Regions from separate parts of the Streptomyces sp. NPDC059582 genome, predicted to be linked through region 3. Evidence: riboswitches for the same ligand, from Rfam matches in the RefSeq annotation. Region 3 holds a riboswitch; each other region holds the start of a gene.
The links. A riboswitch is a leader RNA that binds a small molecule or an ion and turns the genes downstream of it on or off. The one in region 3 is predicted to bind cyclic di-AMP.

Region 1 (6,030 bases), on a different contig from region 3:
AGGAACTGCGCCGGCTGCTCGGCGCGATCAAGGGCAGACCCGGGCGGTACGTCGTCTGGCTCGACGAACTCGCCGATCACCTGCAGCCGGGCGGCCTGGACCGACGGCTGCTGGGCCTGCTCACCAGTCTGGGCGTGGTCGTGCTGGGCACGATGAGCGCCGACGAGTACTACCGGCGCCGCTCCGCGCCCGGCGCGAACGTGGTGGCCATGGCACGCAAGGTGGAACTCCCGCGTGAGTGGAGCGCGGCGGAGCTGCGTCGGCTGGCCGAGGACACGGACGACCCGCGTGCCTATCCGGCCTTCATGTGGAGCGGCCGGGAAGGTGCCGCCCCCTACTTCGCGATCGGGCATCTCCTGTTCGACGAGTGGCAGCGCAGCGGGACCCAAGTCGAGCATCCACATGGCCAGTTGCTCGTCCAGGTGGCCGTCGACCTCACGCGGTGCGGTGTCAGGGAGGCCGTGCCGACCGCTCTGCTCCGGGCGGTCGAGGACGCCTATCCCACGGAGGCGCGGAAGCGGGAGTCGTTCGAGGACGCGTTGGCCTGGGCGACGGCCCCGCTCTTCGGGGTCTCGGGACTGCTCGTGGCGGGGGAGCGGCCCGGCACCTGGCGGGCGTACGGGGCGCTCGTGGCCGAGGCGCTGGGGTCGGGAGACCTGCCGACGGTCCCCGACAACATGTGGCGGATCCTGCTCGACGAGTCGAGGCGCTGGGCCTCGAGCCGCCGCGAAGCCGTGCTGGACGCGGCACGTGCCGCGCTGCGTCCGCGGGTCGAGGCGGGCGACTTCCCGATCATGGTGATGTTCGCGGCGCACACCGAGGGCGAGGAGCACGAGGACTGGTTGCGCAGGGCCGCTGACCTCGGCCACACCCCGTCGGCCGTACGGCTGGCGGAACTGCTCCTGGAGAGCGGCGACGAGGAAGGGGCCGTTCCGTATCTGGAGGCGGCCGCGGGGCACGGCGACGTGCTCGCCCTTCGCCACCTCGGCCTGATCCACCGCAACCACGCCGCGTACTGGCTGAGCCGGGCCGTCCAGGCCGGGGACGGTCCCGCCGCGCAGGTCTTGGACGGTCCCCTGGGAGACAGCCGTGCCGTGCGGCGGGGCGGGCCAGCTACCGTCAGGGAGTGACCAACCAGCCCCACCCCCCGCCCCCCGCCCCCGAGCTCTTCACCTGGGAGTTCGCCGCCGATCCGTATCCGGCCTACGCCTGGCTGCGCGAGCACGCCCCCGTGCACCGGACGAAACTGCCCAGCGGGGTCGAGGCCTGGCTGGTCACCCGGTACGCCGACGCCAAGCAGGCCCTCGCCGACCAGCGGCTGAGCAAGAACCCGGCGCACCACGACGAGCCCGCGCACGCCAAGGGGAAGACCGGCATCCCCGGGGAGCGCAAGGCCGAGCTGATGACCCACCTGCTCAACATCGACCCGCCGGACCACACCAGGCTCCGGCGGCTGGTCAGCAAGGCGTTCACGCCGGGCCGGGTCGCGGAGTTCGCGCCGCGGGTGCAGGAGCTGACCGACCGGCTCATCGACGGGTTCGCCGGGCACGGCTCCGCCGACCTCATCCACGAGTTCGCCTTCCCGCTGCCCATCTACGCCATCTGCGACCTGCTCGGCGTCCCGCGCGAGGACCAGGACGACTTCCGCGACTGGGCGGGCATGATGATCCGGCACGGGGGAGGCCCGCGGGGCGGGGTCGCGCGGTCGGTGAAGAAGATGCGCGGCTATCTCGCCGAGCTCATCCACCGCAAACGGGAGGCGTTGTCGGACACCGCCGCGCCCGGCGAGGACCTCATCTCCGGTCTCATCCGCGCCTCCGACCACGGCGAGCACCTCACCGAGAACGAGGCCGCCGCGATGGCCTTCATCCTGCTGTTCGCCGGTTTCGAGACGACCGTCAACCTCATCGGCAACGGCTTGTACGCCCTGCTGACCCACCCCGACCAGCGCGCCCGCCTCCAGTCGTCCCTGGCAGCCGGCGAACACGGCCTGCTGGCCACCGGCGTCGAGGAACTCCTGCGCTACGACGGCCCCGTGGAGCTGGCCACCTGGCGGTTCGCCACCAGGCCGCTGAGCATCGGCGGGCAGGACATCGCGGCCGGCGACCCCGTCCTCGTCGTCCTCGCGGCCGCGGACCGGGATCCGGAGCGGTTCGCCGATCCGGACGTGCTGGACCTCTCCCGCCGCGACAACCAGCACCTCGGATACGGCCACGGCATCCACTACTGCCTGGGCGCGCCGCTGGCCCGGCTGGAGGGGCGGACCGCGCTCGCCACGCTCCTCACCCGGCTCCCCGATCTGCGGCTCGGGGCGGATCCGGCCGAGCTGAGATGGCGTGGCGGGCTCATCATGCGTGGACTGCGGACCCTGCCCGTGGAGTTCACCGCGGAGTCCTCCGCGCAAAGATGACACGCGTTCAACAATGTGATCTTCACGTGATCTACGCGGCATTAACTTGTGACAAGTGATCGTCTGCCGATACGTTCAGCCATCAGCACGGCCCTCAGCCTCACTCACCGTGCCGCTCACCTCTGTCGCGCGAAAGGTCTCCGCATGCTCTCCGGGAACGGTCGTCATCGTCGCCCCCGTCAGGCTCCGGCCCTGCTCGTCGCGGCCGGAGTGACCGGCTCCGCCATCGCCATCCCGCTCCTCGCCGCCACCGGCGCGAGCGCGGCGGAGAGCAGCACCTGGGATCAGGTCGCGCAGTGCGAGACCGGCGGCTCCTGGAGCGCCGACACCGGCAACGGGTACTACGGCGGCCTTCACCTCAGCCAGGACGACTGGGAGCGGTACGGCGGTCTCGACTACGCCTCCAGAGCCGACCTGGCCAGCCGTTCCCAGCAGATAGCCGTCGCCGAGAAGGTCCTCGCCGACCAGGGTGTCGAGGCCTGGTCCACGTGCGGACTGCTCTCGGGGCTGGCCAAGGACTCCGTGTCGGCGAACATCGACACGGGTGTACTGGGCGACTCCTCGGGCGGATCGTCCGACTCCTCCGATTCGCCCTCACTGTCCGACTCGCTCGGTCTGTCCGGCTCTTCCGGCGAGGCGTCCGGCGGCCCGTCGGCCCAGCCTTCCGGTGAGGCCACCGGCGTTCCCTCGATCCTGCCTTCCGGTGAACCGTCCTCTTCCACTCCCTCTTCGGGTGCGACGGGAGCTGCCGGGTCCGATGGGGCGTCTGACTCCGGTGCGGATGACGCGGGACGCGGTGCCGGTTCGTCCACGGACGGGGCCAGGGGCGGCGACTCGGACAACTCCCGGCAGGCCATCGGTTCTTCGGGCCTCGTCGACACGGGCGCGCTGAGCGTCGACACTGGCGCGCCGGCCGCCGATACGGGCGCGCCGGCCGCCGACGCGTCGGGCACCGGCCGCCATCGCGGCGGCAGCGCCGACGAGCAAGCGGCGGACGCGGCCGACGCCTTCTCCTTCGTCGGGCGGCACGCTTCGACCGCCTACGCCACGGCAGGCTCGTAGGCCGACCCTCGTGCCACGCACGGCCGGTGGGCCGACTGCTGGTCAGAGCCGACGAGTCGGTGCCTAAACGGGCGAAAAGCGGCGGGAGTTGACGCCCTGGTTCGCCGTTAAATGTCCGTTTTGGTGAAAGTGTGGGATGAGTCTCAGAGGCCCTGATCGTCTTTGGAATTCGGCGGATCCCGTGTCTACGGTCGTGACCGCTCGCCACCGCGGGCACCGGCTGCCGCAACGCCGAGTCCTGCCAGCGGCCGTCCGGGAACAGTCGTCGCGTCAAGCGCCGTAGGCAGGAGCGGGGGACCCAAGGTAGGTGCCGGGCCCAGCAGTTGAAGCTGGTTCCGGCTCGGGGTGAAGCCGTGTCCCGTGAGGGACGCGGCCGGGCAACTCAACCGGCTCGAACCCGACAGCTCACCTCGCAGGCGTCGGTGAGGGGATCAAGCATGCTGTTTTCCGGCAAGGGCAAGCACCGTCGTCCGTCCAAGGCCACCCGGGTCGCCGCGCTGGCCGGTGTCACCGGTGTAGCCGTCGCCGCTCCGCTGATGGCGGTCGGCAGCGCCTCCGCCGCCACCGCCTCCCAGTGGGACGCCGTGGCCCAGTGCGAGTCCGGCGGCAACTGGTCCATCAACACCGGTAACGGCTACTACGGCGGCGTGCAGTTCTCCGCCTCCACCTGGGCCGCCTACGGCGGCACGCAGTACGCGGCCACCGCCGACAAGGCCTCCAAGGCCCAGCAGATCACCGTCGCCGAGAAGGTCCTCGCCGCGCAGGGCAAGGGCGCCTGGCCGACCTGCGGCAAGGGTCTGTCCGGTGCCGCCTACACCGGCGGCTCCGCCGGTACGCCGAGCAAGCCCGCCAAGACCACCACCCGCTCCACCGACAAGCAGGCCGCCTCCCGCTCCGCCGCGCGCCCGGCCGCCCCGAAGACCGTCACCACCCCGACCGGCAAGAAGGTCAAGAAGGGTGACGGCGAGTACAAGGTCGTCAAGGGCGACACCCTCAGCGCCATCGCCGTGAAGCACCAGGTGAAGGGCGGCTGGCCGGCGCTGTTCAAGCTGAACAAGGGCATCGTCGCCGACGCCGACTTCATCTACCCGGGTCAGCAGCTGCACCTGAAGTGACGCCCGGCTCGTAGCTGAACCGCGGCGCTCCCCTGTCCGTGTCTCCCATTAGTGGAGGCTCTCTGAAGGCCGCCCCCGTCCCCACGGGCTCCCCGCTCCGGTGCGTGTTCCCCCGTACGCACCGGAGCGGGGATTTTTGTGAACCGGCTTTGTTCCGTTCGGAAACAATTTACTCTCGGTTCCGCGCTCGGGGCGGTCGGAGGCTGGCCGATCGCCCGGAGACGGTTAGGCTCAGTCCCGCGGGGCCACCACAGGCCCGCGCCCGACCGGGCCTACGGCCCGGCGTAGCTCGCGTCACATCCCAGAAGGAGATGCTCGTGCCGTCCATCGACGTCGTCGTAGCCCGGGAAATCCTGGACTCCCGAGGCAACCCCACGGTCGAGGTCGAGGTCGGCCTCGACGACGGCAGCACGGGTCGTGCCGCCGTTCCGTCCGGCGCCTCCACGGGTGCCTTCGAGGCCATCGAGCTCCGTGACGGTGACCCCAACCGTTACCAGGGCAAGGGTGTCGAGAAGGCCGTCCTCGCCGTCATCGAGCAGATCGGCCCGGAGCTCGTCGGTTACGACGCCACCGAGCAGCGCCTGATCGACCAGGCGATGTTCGACCTGGACGCCACCGACAACAAGGGCTCGCTGGGCGCCAACGCCATCCTCGGCGTCTCCCTCGCCGTCGCGCACGCCGCCTCCGAGGCCAGCGACCTGCCGCTGTTCCGTTACCTGGGCGGCCCGAACGCGCACCTGCTGCCCGTTCCGATGATGAACATCCTGAACGGCGGCTCGCACGCCGACTCCAACGTGGACATCCAGGAGTTCATGATCGCCCCGATCGGCGCGGAGTCGTTCTCCGAGGCGCTGCGCTGGGGCGCCGAGGTCTACCACACCCTCAAGAAGGTGCTGAAGACCAGGGGTCTGTCGACCGGTCTCGGCGACGAGGGCGGCTTCGCCCCGAACCTGGACTCCAACCGCGCCGCCCTCGACCTCATCGTCGAGGCCATCAAGCAGGCCGGTTACGTCCCCGGCGAGCAGATCGCGCTCGCGCTCGACGTCGCCGCGTCCGAGTTCTACAAGGACGGCAAGTACGAGTTCGAGGGCAAGTCCCGCTCGGCCGCCGAGATGACCGAGTACTACGAGGAGCTCGTCTCCGCGTACCCGCTCGTCTCCATCGAGGACCCGCTGTACGAGGACGACTGGGCCGGCTGGAAGGTCATCACCGACAAGCTGGGCGACAAGGTCCAGATCGTCGGCGACGACCTCTTCGTCACCAACCCGGAGCGCCTGGCCCGCGGCATCGAGGAGGGCTCCGCGAACGCCCTGCTCGTCAAGGTGAACCAGATCGGTTCGCTGACCGAGACCCTGGACGCCGTCGAGATGGCCCAGCGCAACGGCTTCAAGTGCATGATGTCGCACCGCTCCGGCGAGACCGAGGACGTCACCATCGCCGACC
Region 2 (6,030 bases), on a different contig from region 3:
GTCTTGGGCAGTGTCTAAAGAGTTTGCAATGTCCGTTTTGGGGTTGTGGGAGGCGCCAATTCCGGCTTAGCGTCCTTTGGGGGACACGGACGGGGTGGGTCCGGTCCGTAGGGGGGACACGTGGGGGGACCCGTGGCCGGGAGCACCAGCAGCATGCCTTTCGAGGCCGATCGTGATGTGCCGGGTCTGATCGTGAAATTCGGCGACTATCCGCTGCACCACGGTGGGGTCGGAGCGATCCGCAGTCTGGGCCGCCTGGGCGTCCCGATGTATGCGATAACCGAGGACCGTTACACGCCGGCCGCCGCCTCGCGCTATCTCGAGCGCGCGTTCGTCTGGCCGACGACCGGCACCGAGGAGCCGGAGTACCTGGTGGAGGGACTCCTGCGGATCGGCCGTCGCATCGGCCGGCCCGCCGTCCTCGTCCCGACCGACGAAGAGGCCGCGGTCCTGATCGCCGAGCACCAGGACGCCCTCGCCGAGCGCTTTCTCTTCCCACGGGTCGAGCCCGGCCTGCCGCGCCACCTGGCCAGCAAGCAGGGCCTGCACGAACTGTGCGTGGAACACGGCATTCCGAGCCCGTCGGCGGCCTTCCCGCAGTCCTACGACGACATCGTCGCGTTCGCCGAGAAGGCCCGCTTCCCGGTGGTGGCCAAGAACCGTGAGGCGTTCGTACGGCGCAAACGACCGGCTGTGAACGGCACGACCAGGATCGCCACCCGGGAGGGCCTGCTCGCGCTCGCCGACGACTGGGGCGAGCGGCACGGCGACCCCGGCGTGATCCTCCAGGAGTACCTGCCGCGGGAGCAGGCGGAGGACTGGATCGTGCACGCCTACTTCGACCGGGACTCGATCCCGCTGGCGATGTTCACCGGTGTGAAGGTCCGCTCCTGGCCGCCGCACGCGGGCATGACGGCGAACGCGTATGTCGTCGACAACCCGGAACTCGCGGACCTCGCCACACGTTTCATCAAACAGATCGGCTTCACCGGAATCATCGACCTCGACCTGCGCTTCGACCGGCGCGACGGTCAGTACAAACTGCTCGACTTCAACCCGCGTATGGGCGCCCAGTTCCGGCTCTTCGAGAACGAGTCGGGTGTGGACGTGGTCCGCGCCATGCATCTGGACCTGACGGGCCGCACCGTTCCGGAGGGGGAACAGCGAGCCGGCCACCGGTACATCGTGGAGAACATCGACCTGCCCGCTCTCCTCGCCTACCGCCGCAGCGGCTATACGACGCCGCACGCACCGGCGCGGGCGAGCGGGACGGAGCTGGCCTGGCTGGCAGGGGACGACCTGCGGCCGTTCTTCACGATGCTCGCGCGCTTCGTGCGGCCGGGCGCGAAGCATCTGTACCAGCTGTGGCGCACCAACCGCCGCGGCGGCAGCACCACCACGAAGTGACGAAGTGACGTCCTGGGGAGGGACTTCGTGATCCGACCGGTAGCAATCATCGGCGCCGGGCCGTTCGGCCTGTCGACCGCCGCCCATCTGCGGGCGCGCGGCATCCCTGTCCGCGTCTTCGGCGAGCCCATGGTGAGCTGGCGCGACCACATGCCCGCGGGCATGCTCCTGAAGTCGACGCCGGTGGCCTCCAACATCGACGCCCCGCAGCAGGGCCACGACCTCGTCGACTACTGCGACGCGGCCGGCATACGCCGACTGGTGACGGACGAGGACATCATCCCCGCCGAGAGCTTCATCGCCTACGGCGAGTGGTTCCAGCAGAAGCTGGTGCCCGAGCTGGAGCGCGTCAGGGTCGTCTCCGTCGACCGCAAGGCCGGTGGAACAGATGGAGCAGGTGGAGCAGGTGGAGCGGGTGGCGACGGCGGGGCGGCCGGCTCCGGATTCGAACTGAAGCTGGACTCGGGCGAGTTGTTCACCGCCCGGGCGGTCGTCGTGGCCACGGGCCTGTCCGGTCTGTCCCATCTGCCGCCGGAGCTGGCCGCGGCCGCCGCGGACGGCCCCGCGCCCACCGGCCGGGTCTCCCACAGTTCCCAGCACCACGACCTCAGCAGGTTCTCCGGCAAGGAGCTCATCGTCGTCGGCGCCGGCCAGTCCGCGCTGGAGACGGCGGCACTCGCGGCGGAAGCGGGCGCGCAGGTGCGCGTCGTCTCGCGCGGCCGCGGCCGGGTGGCCTTCGGCGCACCTCCGTGGGACCAGCCGAAGCTGCGCCCCGAGTCCCCCTTCGGCCGGGCCTGGTCGCTGTGGGCGCTCAGCTACTACCCGCACCCCTATCGCTACCTCCCGGCCCAGACCCGCCACTACCTGGTCCGCCGGGTCCTCGGCCCGCTCGGCGCATGGTGGCTGCGCGACCGCTTCGAGGGCAAGGTGCAGGTCAGCGAGGTCGCGCGGATAGTAGGGGCGGCCGCGGCGGACGACCGTACGACGCTGACGGTCGCCCCACACGCGGGTGGCACCCGGCAGCTGTCCGCCGACCACGTCATCGCGGCGACCGGATACCGGGTGGACATAGCCGCGATGGACTTCCTCGGCCATGAGCTGCGCACCGCGCTCGCGGTGAGCCGGGGCACTCCGAAGCTCGGCGCGGGCTATGTGTCGTCCGTGCCCGGTCTGTACTTCACCGGCCTCCCGGCGGCGGCTTCGTACGGCCCGGTGATGCGCTTCGTGTGCGGTACGGAGTTCGCGTCCCCGCGGCTGGCGAAGCACCTGGCGGCGGCGCACGGCTGAGGAGGGGCCGGAAAGGAGTCTCTGACCATTTCGCTCACCAACATGTTCAACCGCGTCAACACCACCATCAAGGAGCCCGCGCGCACTACTTGGGGCTGAAACGGGGGTGAGTCGTGGGGGCGCGGTGTCCGTATTCTCTGATCATGGCCGCTCCCCTCGCATTCTCACTCATCGCCACCGACCTGGACGGAACGCTGCTGCGCGGCGACGACACGTTCTCCGACCGGTCCCTCGCCGCGCTGGCGCGGGTGGTGGACGCCGGTGCCCGGCATCTCGTGGTGACCGGGCGCCCGGCCCCGAGGGTGCGGCCGCTGCTCGACGAGCTGCGCTGCACCGGGCTCGCGGTGTGCGGGCAGGGCGCGCAGTTGTACGACGCCGGCGCGGACCGGCTGCTGTGGTCGGTCACTCTCGACCGGGAGCTGGCCGAGACCGCCCTCGGCAAGATCGAGGCCGAGGTCGGGCAGGTGTACGCGGCGGTGGACCAGGACGGGGTCGACGGCCTCACGCTGATCGAACCCGGCTATCTGATGCCCCACCCGACCCTGCCCGCGGTGCGGGTCGGACGGCGCGACGACCTGTGGTGCGACCCCATCAGCAAGGTCCTGTTGCGCCATCCCGCCCTGTCCGACGACGAGTTGGCGGCGACAGCGCGATCCGTGGTGGGGTCGCTGGCGACGGTCACCATGTCGGGTCCGGGGACCGTCGAGCTCCAGCCGTGCGGTGTCACCAAGGCGACCGGCCTGGCGCTGGCCGCCGAGCACCTCGGCCTGGGTGCCGAACGGGCCCTCGCCTTCGGCGACATGCCCAACGACATCCCCATGTTCGACTCGGCCGCCCACGGGGTGGCGATGGCCAACGCCCACCCCGAGCTCAAGGCGGTGGCCGACGAGATCACCTTGTCGAACGAGGACGACGGGGTCGCCGTCGTCCTCGAGAGACTCTTTCCGTGATCGGACCGGTCAGTACGCGCTGAACACGTTGTCGATCGAGCCGTACCGCTTGGCGGCGTAGTTGCAGGCGGCCGTGATGTTCGCGACCGGGTCGTAGATGTCGAACGACGTGCCTGCCACGTGGTACGCGGCGAACGTGGGGTCGATGACCTGGAGCAGGCCCTTGGACGGTATGCCCTTGACCGCGTTGGAGTCCCAGAGGTTGATGGCGCGCGGGTTGCCGGAGGACTCGCGGATCACGTTGCGGTAGATCCCCTTGTAGGTGCCGGGGATCTTGTGCTTCGCCATGACGGAGAGGGACTGCCGGATCCAGCCGTCGAGGTTCTTGTTGTACGTGGCTGCGGTCACGGGCTTGGAGGTCACGGACGTGGTGGCCGCGGAGGCGCAGGTCGCGCCGAGGAGGGGGAGAGCGAGTACGGCGGCGCCGGTGCCGGCGACGGCGAGCGTGCGGACGAAACGGGCGCGACGAGTCTGACCGATAGCGAGCATGTCGAGGTTCCTCTCCGGCGCCTGCGAGGTGAGCTGTCGGGCTCGGGCGGGGAGGTGCCCGGTCGTAGCGCCCTTCGGCGATGCGACTTAGCCCCTAGCCGTTCCGGTGCGATGTCCGAACCGGCGGCTTGCCTGGGTTCCCCCGCTCCTGCCGTACGAATGAGTTCGTCGATGGTGGTGAAGGGCGGCGGCAGGATTAGGCGTCCGCCCGATTGCCCGGAACGTATGCGAGAGCACATGTCCGAAACAAGTACCGAATTCACATCTCACACCGATTGACCTTGGTCTGAGGCATATGGAGTGCTTGATCCTTTGCGGTTGCCAAGGGTCAAATCGCTTGCGGCAGAAGGGCGGTGGGGTGGGGGGTGGATATTCCCCCATCTAGGGTCGAGTGACCCAATTCACGCACTCTGGGGGGCTGGATCATTTGCCGACAAGAGGGATTCATTAATTAATCGTGGCAAATCGGACATCGGTGTTGAGGTGGCCCCTTTATCTTGGATTAGTCCGATTTGGTCGGTATTGATCGGGGTGGGTGTGGAGTGCCGGCACCCGTCCCCTCCGTCGCCTCGACCCTCTCCGCCTTCGCTGTCCTCTGTGGAGGGTGGCTTCGGTGGCTCCGATGGTTCCGGTGGCGTCGGTGGCGTCGGTGGTTCCGGTGGTCGCCGCCGGGGCGTCGCTGTCGGGGGGCGACTTTGTTGGGGTGTCGCACCTGCGCGTACGGGGGCGCCGCGCGGGCGCGGATGAGCGGGTGCCTTCGGCCGGTCAGGTGACGGTGTGCGGCGATCCGTTGCGCCGGGTCGGATGTCGTCCCGTGTCGGTGCTGACCTGGGCGAGGTCCGCCCGGGGCGGCGTGGTGCGGGGCGCGGGGCGGGGATCCTTGCTTTCTGGTGCGCCGACAGTTCCCGTCGTACCGGCGGGAATCCGATGCGGTGTGCCCATGTCGTCCGATCGGCGACATACCGGGCGTGATCCGGTACCGCCTGGCCTGTAACCGTGGGGGCTATCGGTGATCGAAACGTGACCGGATACGCTGACTTGAGTGAGGGCAGCGACCTATCGACAAACCGTGTAAGCGCCAGTAGACACCAGCAGACAGGAGACCCCTCGTGACCGTCGTCGGGCCGTTCGGGCTGAGCGTGCGGGACCAGGCTCTGGAAGCCGATGTCCAGGCCGGATTGGCGGCTGTCGAGGAAGGCTTGCTCGAGGCCACCAAGAGCGAGGTCCCCTTCATCACGGAGGCCGCGCAGCATCTGGTGCGGGCGGGCGGGAAGCGCTTCCGGCCGTTGCTCGTGATGCTCGCGGCGCAGTTCGGGGACCGGCATGCGCCGGGGATCGTGCCGTCGGCGGTGGTCGTGGAACTGACCCACCTCGCCACGCTGTACCACGACGACGTCATGGACGAGGCCGAGGTGCGGCGCGGGGTGGACAGCGCGAACACCCGCTGGGGCAACTCGGTCGCGGTCCTCACCGGTGACTTCCTGTTCGCGCGGGCCTCGCACATCCTGGCCGACCTCGGGCCGGAGGCGGTGCGGGTGCAGGCGGAGGCGTTCGAGCGGCTCGTGACCGGGCAGATCCTGGAGACGGCGGGGCCGCAGGACGGTCGGGATCCGGTCGAGCACTACCTCGACGTGCTGGGTGGCAAGACCGGGTCGCTGGTGGCGGTGGCGTGCCGGTTCGGGGCGATGATGTCCGGGGCGGACGAGACGGTCGTGGACGTGCTGACGCAGTACGGGGAGCGGCTCGGGGTCGCCTTCCAGCTGGCCGACGACGTGCTCGACATCGCGTCGGACTCCCACGAGTCCGGGAAGACGCCCGGGACGGATCTGCGCGAGGGCATCCCCACGCTTCCGGTGCTGCGGCTGCGGGAGCGGGCGGCACGGCTGGGGCTGGCGGA
Region 3 (6,030 bases):
CGAGGGCCTCCACGCCCGTCCCGCCTCCATCTTCGTCCGAGCCGCCACGGCCACAGGCGTCCCGGTCACGATCGCCAAGGCCGACGGCAACCCCGTCAACGCGGCCTCCATGCTGGCCGTTCTCGGCCTGGGCGCCCAGGGCGGCGAGGAGATCGTCCTCGCCTCCGACGCCGAGGGCGCGGACGCCGCGCTCGAACGTCTGGCGAAGCTGGTCGCCGAGGGTCTCGAGGAGCTCCCCGAGACCGTCTGAGCATCGCCTTCGGCACTGCTCTTCGCACTTCTCACAGCAGTGCTCACAGCACGCGGTGGAGCCGCGTCGACCTTTCCGGTCGGCGCGGCTCCACCGTTTCCGCTCGCTTTCGCTTCACCCGCTCCACCGGAATTGCCGGGAGTGCCCGGAGACCATCCCGCGAGCATACGAAAGACGTGCGGCCGGAAATTACCGGCGCACGAGAATAAGGGCAGGGGAAATGCGCCTCCGCCGAATACCGCTTCTTTGTATACGGTGCCTTTGTTAATGCCGCAGGCTCGTCATGTTTACGGGGTGTTGCGAAGTCCTCACGCGGTCGGCGCGCTCCCCCGCCCCGGTGAACCGCAGGCGGTGCGCGGAACTCGCTCGCTCGGTGTGCAGCGCCGTGATCCCCCGCGCTCGTTCGGCGTCACCGCGGGCCACCGCGTCCACGATCGCGCCGTGCTCGGCCCACGACTCCACGGGATCGGCCGGCGCCTCTATCGAGTACATCCAGGCGATCTTGTGCCGCAGCTGGGTGAGCGTCGAGGTCAGGGCTTGGCTGCCGGACGCCTGGGCGAGCGTCTCGTGGAACCAGCCGCCCAGGGAGCGCAGATCCTCGCTGTTGCCCCGCCTGGCCCGCTCCTGACCCAGGCGGACCAGGCCGCGCAGCACCTTCAGGTGGGCCTCGGTCCGCCGCTGGGCGGCCCGGGACGCGCCGAGCGGCTCCAGGAGCACGCGCATCTCCAGCAGGTCGGAGGCCTCCTGCTCGGTCGGTTCCGCGACGCACGCGCCCGCGTGCCGGCGGGTCACCACGAAGCCCTCCGCCTCCAGGGTGCGCAGGGCCTCCCGGACCGGGACGCGCGAGACACCGTAGCGGCGCGCGAGGAGTTCCTCGGTGAGCCGGCCGCCGCGCTCGTAGACACCGGCCACGATGTCGTCCCGGATCGCCGTGCATACCGAGTGCGCCGGAATACGCATGACCGACCTCCGCCTTAATGCCCGTGAAACGTCGCCGAGTGACGTGCGTTCTGCGACTCTATGGCAATCAGGCGTAATTTCCGACGGGCGGCCGGAATCCAAGGATATTTTTTGGACAGGAAGGCCTCCGAAAGGCCGAAAGCCCCGGCTCGGGAGCCGGGGCCTCGGTATGTCGCGCCGTCTGTTGTCAGACGTTCACACCATGCTTGCGGAGGTAGGCGACCGGGTCGATGTCCGAGCCGTATTCTGGGGTGGTCCGGGCCTCGAAGTGCAGGTGCGGGCCGGTGGTGTTCCCGGTCGCGCCGGAGACGCCGATCTGCTGGCCCGTGACCAGCCTCTGACCCACGGAGACGCCGATGGACGACAGGTGACCGTACTGGGTGTACGTGCCGTCGTTCATCCTGATCACCACCTGGTTGCCGTACGCCCCGCCCCAGCCGGCCTCGACGACGGTGCCGTAGCCGACCGTGTGGACGGAGGTGCCACCGGCGGCGTGGAAGTCGATGCCGGTGTGGCTGCCGGAGGACCAGAGCGAGCCACCGCTGAGGTAGCCGGTGGAGACGTAGGAGTGGGCGATCGGCGCCACGAAGGTGTTGAGGCGCTTGCGCTCGGCCTCGCGGGCGGCGCGCGCCTTTGCCGCGTGCTCCGCCTTGGCCCTCGCCGCGGCCTTCTCGCGGGCGGCCTCCTGGGCCGCCTTCTCCTCGGCGGCCTGCCTCTGGGCCGTGGCCTGGGCGTCGATCTGCTCGGCGACCGAGTCGCGGATGGTGATGACCGGGGTGAGGCCGGTCTGTTCGACGGAGTTCTCGGCGGCGAGCGCAGGGGCCGCGAGGGTACCGATGACGCCGGTGGTGGCGAGGGCCGCGATGCCGGCTGCCTGAGCGCTGGTGCGCTTCATCCGGCCGGGACGACGGTGCTTCCCGGGGGCGCACATGAACGCCATGTAGTGGCTGGTCCTTTCCTTCCCTCTCGCCTACCGGGTTAGCTGACGGGTTCGGAGCAGGAAGGTCTCCTACGGACCCCCTCGCGGCACGCGCGGGCGTCCGATTCACCCCAGGGACTGCATGGGTCCCCGGCTCCCCTGGCTCGCGCCGTACGGGGACTCGGCGATGACTGTCCGCTGCCGCGGGTGCGGCGCACTGCCTGACGAACAGACCGCATGACCGTACGGGCGCCGTCTTTCGATCCTCAAACGGATCGCGGCTTTTGTAGCGCATCCCACAGGGCAGACAGGCAGCTCTCCCCCAATTCGGACATTCTCCGGACATGGTGGGGCCCTGGTGACTCATCAGTCACCAGGGCCCCCGCGCGCGTGCCTTCGCGTTGCCCCTACTCGGCGGACACGACCGTGACTTCACCGATGCCGAGGGCCTCCACGGGCTCCCTGATCTGCGCCGCGTCCCCGACGAGGATGGTCACCAGACGGTCCACCGGGAAGGCGTTCACGACTGCCGCGGTGGCCTCCACGGTGCCGGTCGCGGCGAGCTGCTGGTACAGCGTCGCCTGGTAGTCGTCGGGCAGGTGCTGCTCGACCTGGTCGGCCAGCGTGGCCGCGACGGCCGCCGCGGTCTCGTACTTCAGCGGCGCCACCCCGACGAGGTTCTGCACGGCGACGTCACGCTCCGCGTCGGTCAGCCCCTCCGCGGCGAGCGTGCGCAGCACGGTCCACAGGTCCTCCAGGGCGGGACCGGTGTTCGGGGTGTCCACGGAGCCGCTGATGGCGAGCATCGCGGCGCCCGTGGCCCCTCCGGAGGAGGTGGGGGCCCCCGACCTGAGCACCTGCCCGAAGGCGCGCACCCCGTAGGTGTAGCCCTTCTCCTCCCGCAGGACGCGGTCCAGCCGGGAGGTGAGGGTGCCACCGAGGCAGTACGTGCCGAGCACCTGGGCGGGCCACACCCGGTCGTGCCGGTCGGCGCCGGTGCGGCCGATCAGCAGCTGCGTCTGGACGGCGCCGGGTCGGTCCACGATGACCACGCGGCCGGTGTCGTCGGCGCTCACCGGCGGCACGGGGCGGGGCGCGGCCGAGGTGCCCTTCCAGGCGCCCAGGGTGTCGCCGAGGAGCTCGTCCAGGTCGAGGCCGGCGAGGTCGCCGACGACCACGGTGGTGGCCGTGGCGGGGCGGACATGCCGGTCGTAGAAGGCACGCACGGCCGCGGAGTCGATCTGCGTGACCGTCTCCTCGGTGCCCTGGCGCGGGCGGGACATGCGCGAGGTCGCCGGGAACAGCTCCTTGGAGAGCTCCTTGGCGGCACGGCGGCCGGGGTTGGCCAGCTCGTGCGGGATCTCGTCGAGCCGGTTGCGCACCAGCCGCTCGACCTCGCTGTCCGCGAACGCGGGCGCCCGGAGGGCGTCGGAGAGCAGGCTGAGCCCCTTCTCCAGGCGCGAGACCGGGACTTCGAGGCTCAGCCGTACGCCGGGGTGGTCGGCGTGCGCGTCGAGAGTGGCGCCGCAGCGCTCCAGCTCGGCGGCGAACTCCTCGGCGGAGAGCTTGTCGGTGCCCTCCGAGAAGGCTCGCGCCATGATCGTGCCCACACCGTCGAGGCCGGCCGGCTCGGCGTCCAGTGGCGCGTCGAGGAGGACCTCGACGGCGACGACCTGCTGGCCGGGGCGGTGGCAGCGCAGAACGGTCAGCCCGTTGTCCAGGGTGCCGCGCTCGGGCGCCGGGAAGGCCCAGGGCCTGGCCTCGCCCGGCCGGGGCTGGGGGTGGAACTCCATCGTGGCGAGCTCGGTCACTGGGCCGCCTCCTCGGTTGCGTCGGTGGCTTCCACGGTCGCCGCGGACTCCGGGTCTTCGGTGCTCTCCGCGGCCTCGGCGTCGTCCAGGGCCTCGGGGGCGGTCGGCTCGTAGACGAGCACCGCCCGGTTGTCGGGGCGCAGGCGGGCCTTGGCGACCTCCTGGACCTCCTCGGCCGTCACGTCCAGCACCCGCTGGACGGCGGTGAGCGCGAGCTGCGGGTCGCCGAACAGGACCGCGTAGCGGCACAGTTCGTCGGCGCGGCCGGCCACCGTGCCGAGCCGGTCCAGCCACTCGCGCTCCAACTGGGCCTGGGCGCGTTCCATTTCCTCGGCCGTGGGGCCCTCCTCGGCGAACCGGGCGAGCTCCTCGTCGATGGCGGTCTCGATGACCGGCACCTCGACGTCACCGGACGTCTTCACGTCCAGCCAGCCCAGGGAGGGCGCCCCGGCCAGCCGCAGCAGGCCGAAGCCGGCCGCCACCGCCGTACGGTCGCGCCGTACGAGCCGGTTGTACAGGCGGGAGGACTCACCGCCGCCGAGAACGGTCAGCGCCAGGTCGGCCGCGTCGCACGCGCGCGTGTTGTCCTCCGGGAGCCGGTAGGCGGCCATCAGGGCGCGCGCCGGGACCTCCTCCTCGACGACCTCGCGCAGCTGCCCGCCCATGACCTCGGGCAGCGAGCCGTCGCGCGGAGCGGGCTTGCCGTCGTGGGAGGCGATGGAGCCGAAGTACTTCTCGATCCAGGCGAGCGTCTGCACCGGGTCGATGTCGCCGACCACGGAGAGCACGGCGTTGTTGGGCGCGTAGTACGTCCGGAAGAACGCGCGCGCGTCCTCCAGGGTGGCCGCGTCCAGGTCGGCCATCGAGCCGATCGGCGTGTGGTGGTACGGGTGGCCCTCCGGGTAGGCGAGCGCGGTCAGCTTCTCGAACGCGGTCCCGTAGGGAACGTTGTCGTAGCGCTGGCGGCGCTCGTTCTTGACGACGTCCCGCTGGTTCTCCATGGACTCTTCGTCGAGCGCGGCGAGCAGGGAGCCCATGCGGTCGGCCTCCAGCCAGAGGGCGAGCTCCAGCTGATGGGTGGGCATGGTCTCGAAGTAGTTGGTGCGCTCGAAGCTGGTGGTGCCGTTGAGCGAGCCGCCGGCGCCCTGCACCAGCTCGAAGTGGCCGTTGCCCTTGACCTGCCCGGACCCCTGGAACATCAGGTGCTCGAAGAGGTGAGCCAAGCCCGTACGTCCCTTGACTTCGTGACGGGAGCCGACGTCGTACCAGAGGCACACCGCCGCGACCGGGGTCAGATGGTCCTCGGAGAGCACCACGCGGAGGCCGTTGGCCAGGCGGTGCTCGGTCGCTGTCAGGCCCCCGGAGCCTGCCTCGGCTGTGGCCGTGTGACCCATGGGCATGTACGTCCCTTCGATCGCGGACGCGGTCGTCGGACCGCGCGTTTCGTGCCTGTCCTGCCACTGTATGCAAGCGGACCGACCATGGGCGAAGTTCCCGCGGGACGTACGCCGAGAGCGAGATCGCGTAGCCTGCGGGCAGTCGTGGAATGAGGCGCCTTCCACACCGGGCCGGGCGGCCGACGCCGGGTCCTCGCCCGCACTGTCAGTAGCGCGGTCCACAATGGTCCGCGTCAGAACCCGTTCACGCTTCAGCAAGGAGCCGGCAGCGATGGCCCGCCGCAGCACGAAGACCCCGCCGCCCGACGACTCGTACGAGGAGCGGATCCTCGACATCGACGTCGTCGACGAGATGCAGGGCTCCTTCCTCGAGTACGCGTACTCGGTCATCTACTCCCGCGCTCTGCCGGACGCCCGCGACGGCCTCAAGCCGGTGCATCGCCGCATCGTCTACCAGATGAACGAGATGGGCCTGCGCCCCGAGCGCGGTTACGTAAAGTGCGCCCGTGTCGTCGGCGAGGTGATGGGCAAGCTCCACCCGCACGGCGACGCCTCGATCTACGACGCCCTGGTGCGCATGGCCCAGCCGTTCTCCATGCGCGTGCCGCTCGTCGACGGCCACGGCAACTTCGGTTCGCTGGGCAACGACGACCCGCCGGCCGCCATGCGGTACACCGAGTGCAAGGCGGCCGA

Region 1: linked by a shared signal. The riboswitch ahead of ACFV0T_RS31455 (transglycosylase family protein) and the one ahead of ACFV0T_RS27480 (M23 family metallopeptidase) in region 3 are both predicted to bind cyclic di-AMP.
Region 2: linked by a shared signal. The riboswitch ahead of ACFV0T_RS13245 (transglycosylase SLT domain-containing protein) and the one ahead of ACFV0T_RS27480 (M23 family metallopeptidase) in region 3 are both predicted to bind cyclic di-AMP.

Annotation. Positions count from the first base shown of each region.
Region 1 is NZ_JBHWCC010000046.1:46,486-52,515, reverse strand. Features, by position in the region: gene ACFV0T_RS31470 (hypothetical protein) at 1-1,130, shown strand, start outside; gene ACFV0T_RS31465 (cytochrome P450) at 1,127-2,410, shown strand; gene ACFV0T_RS31460 (transglycosylase family protein) at 2,555-3,472, shown strand; cyclic di-AMP (ydaO/yuaA leader) riboswitch at 3,738-3,906, shown strand; gene ACFV0T_RS31455 (transglycosylase family protein) at 3,910-4,587, shown strand; gene eno (phosphopyruvate hydratase) at 4,899-6,030, shown strand, end outside.
Region 2 is NZ_JBHWCC010000011.1:160,842-166,871, forward strand. Features, by position in the region: gene ACFV0T_RS13230 (ATP-grasp domain-containing protein) at 154-1,407, shown strand; gene ACFV0T_RS13235 (FAD-dependent oxidoreductase) at 1,435-2,694, shown strand; gene ACFV0T_RS13240 (HAD family hydrolase) at 2,838-3,644, shown strand; gene ACFV0T_RS13245 (transglycosylase SLT domain-containing protein) at 3,654-4,133, opposite strand; cyclic di-AMP (ydaO/yuaA leader) riboswitch at 4,137-4,314, opposite strand; gene ACFV0T_RS13250 (polyprenyl synthetase family protein) at 5,243-6,030, shown strand, end outside.
Region 3 is NZ_JBHWCC010000036.1:67,333-73,362, reverse strand. Features, by position in the region: gene ACFV0T_RS27490 (HPr family phosphocarrier protein) at 1-250, shown strand, start outside; gene ACFV0T_RS27485 (GntR family transcriptional regulator) at 515-1,210, opposite strand; gene ACFV0T_RS27480 (M23 family metallopeptidase) at 1,398-2,150, opposite strand; cyclic di-AMP (ydaO/yuaA leader) riboswitch at 2,163-2,326, opposite strand; gene ACFV0T_RS27475 (M16 family metallopeptidase) at 2,537-3,940, opposite strand; gene ACFV0T_RS27470 (M16 family metallopeptidase) at 3,937-5,340, opposite strand; gene ACFV0T_RS27465 (DNA topoisomerase (ATP-hydrolyzing) subunit A) at 5,609-6,030, shown strand, end outside.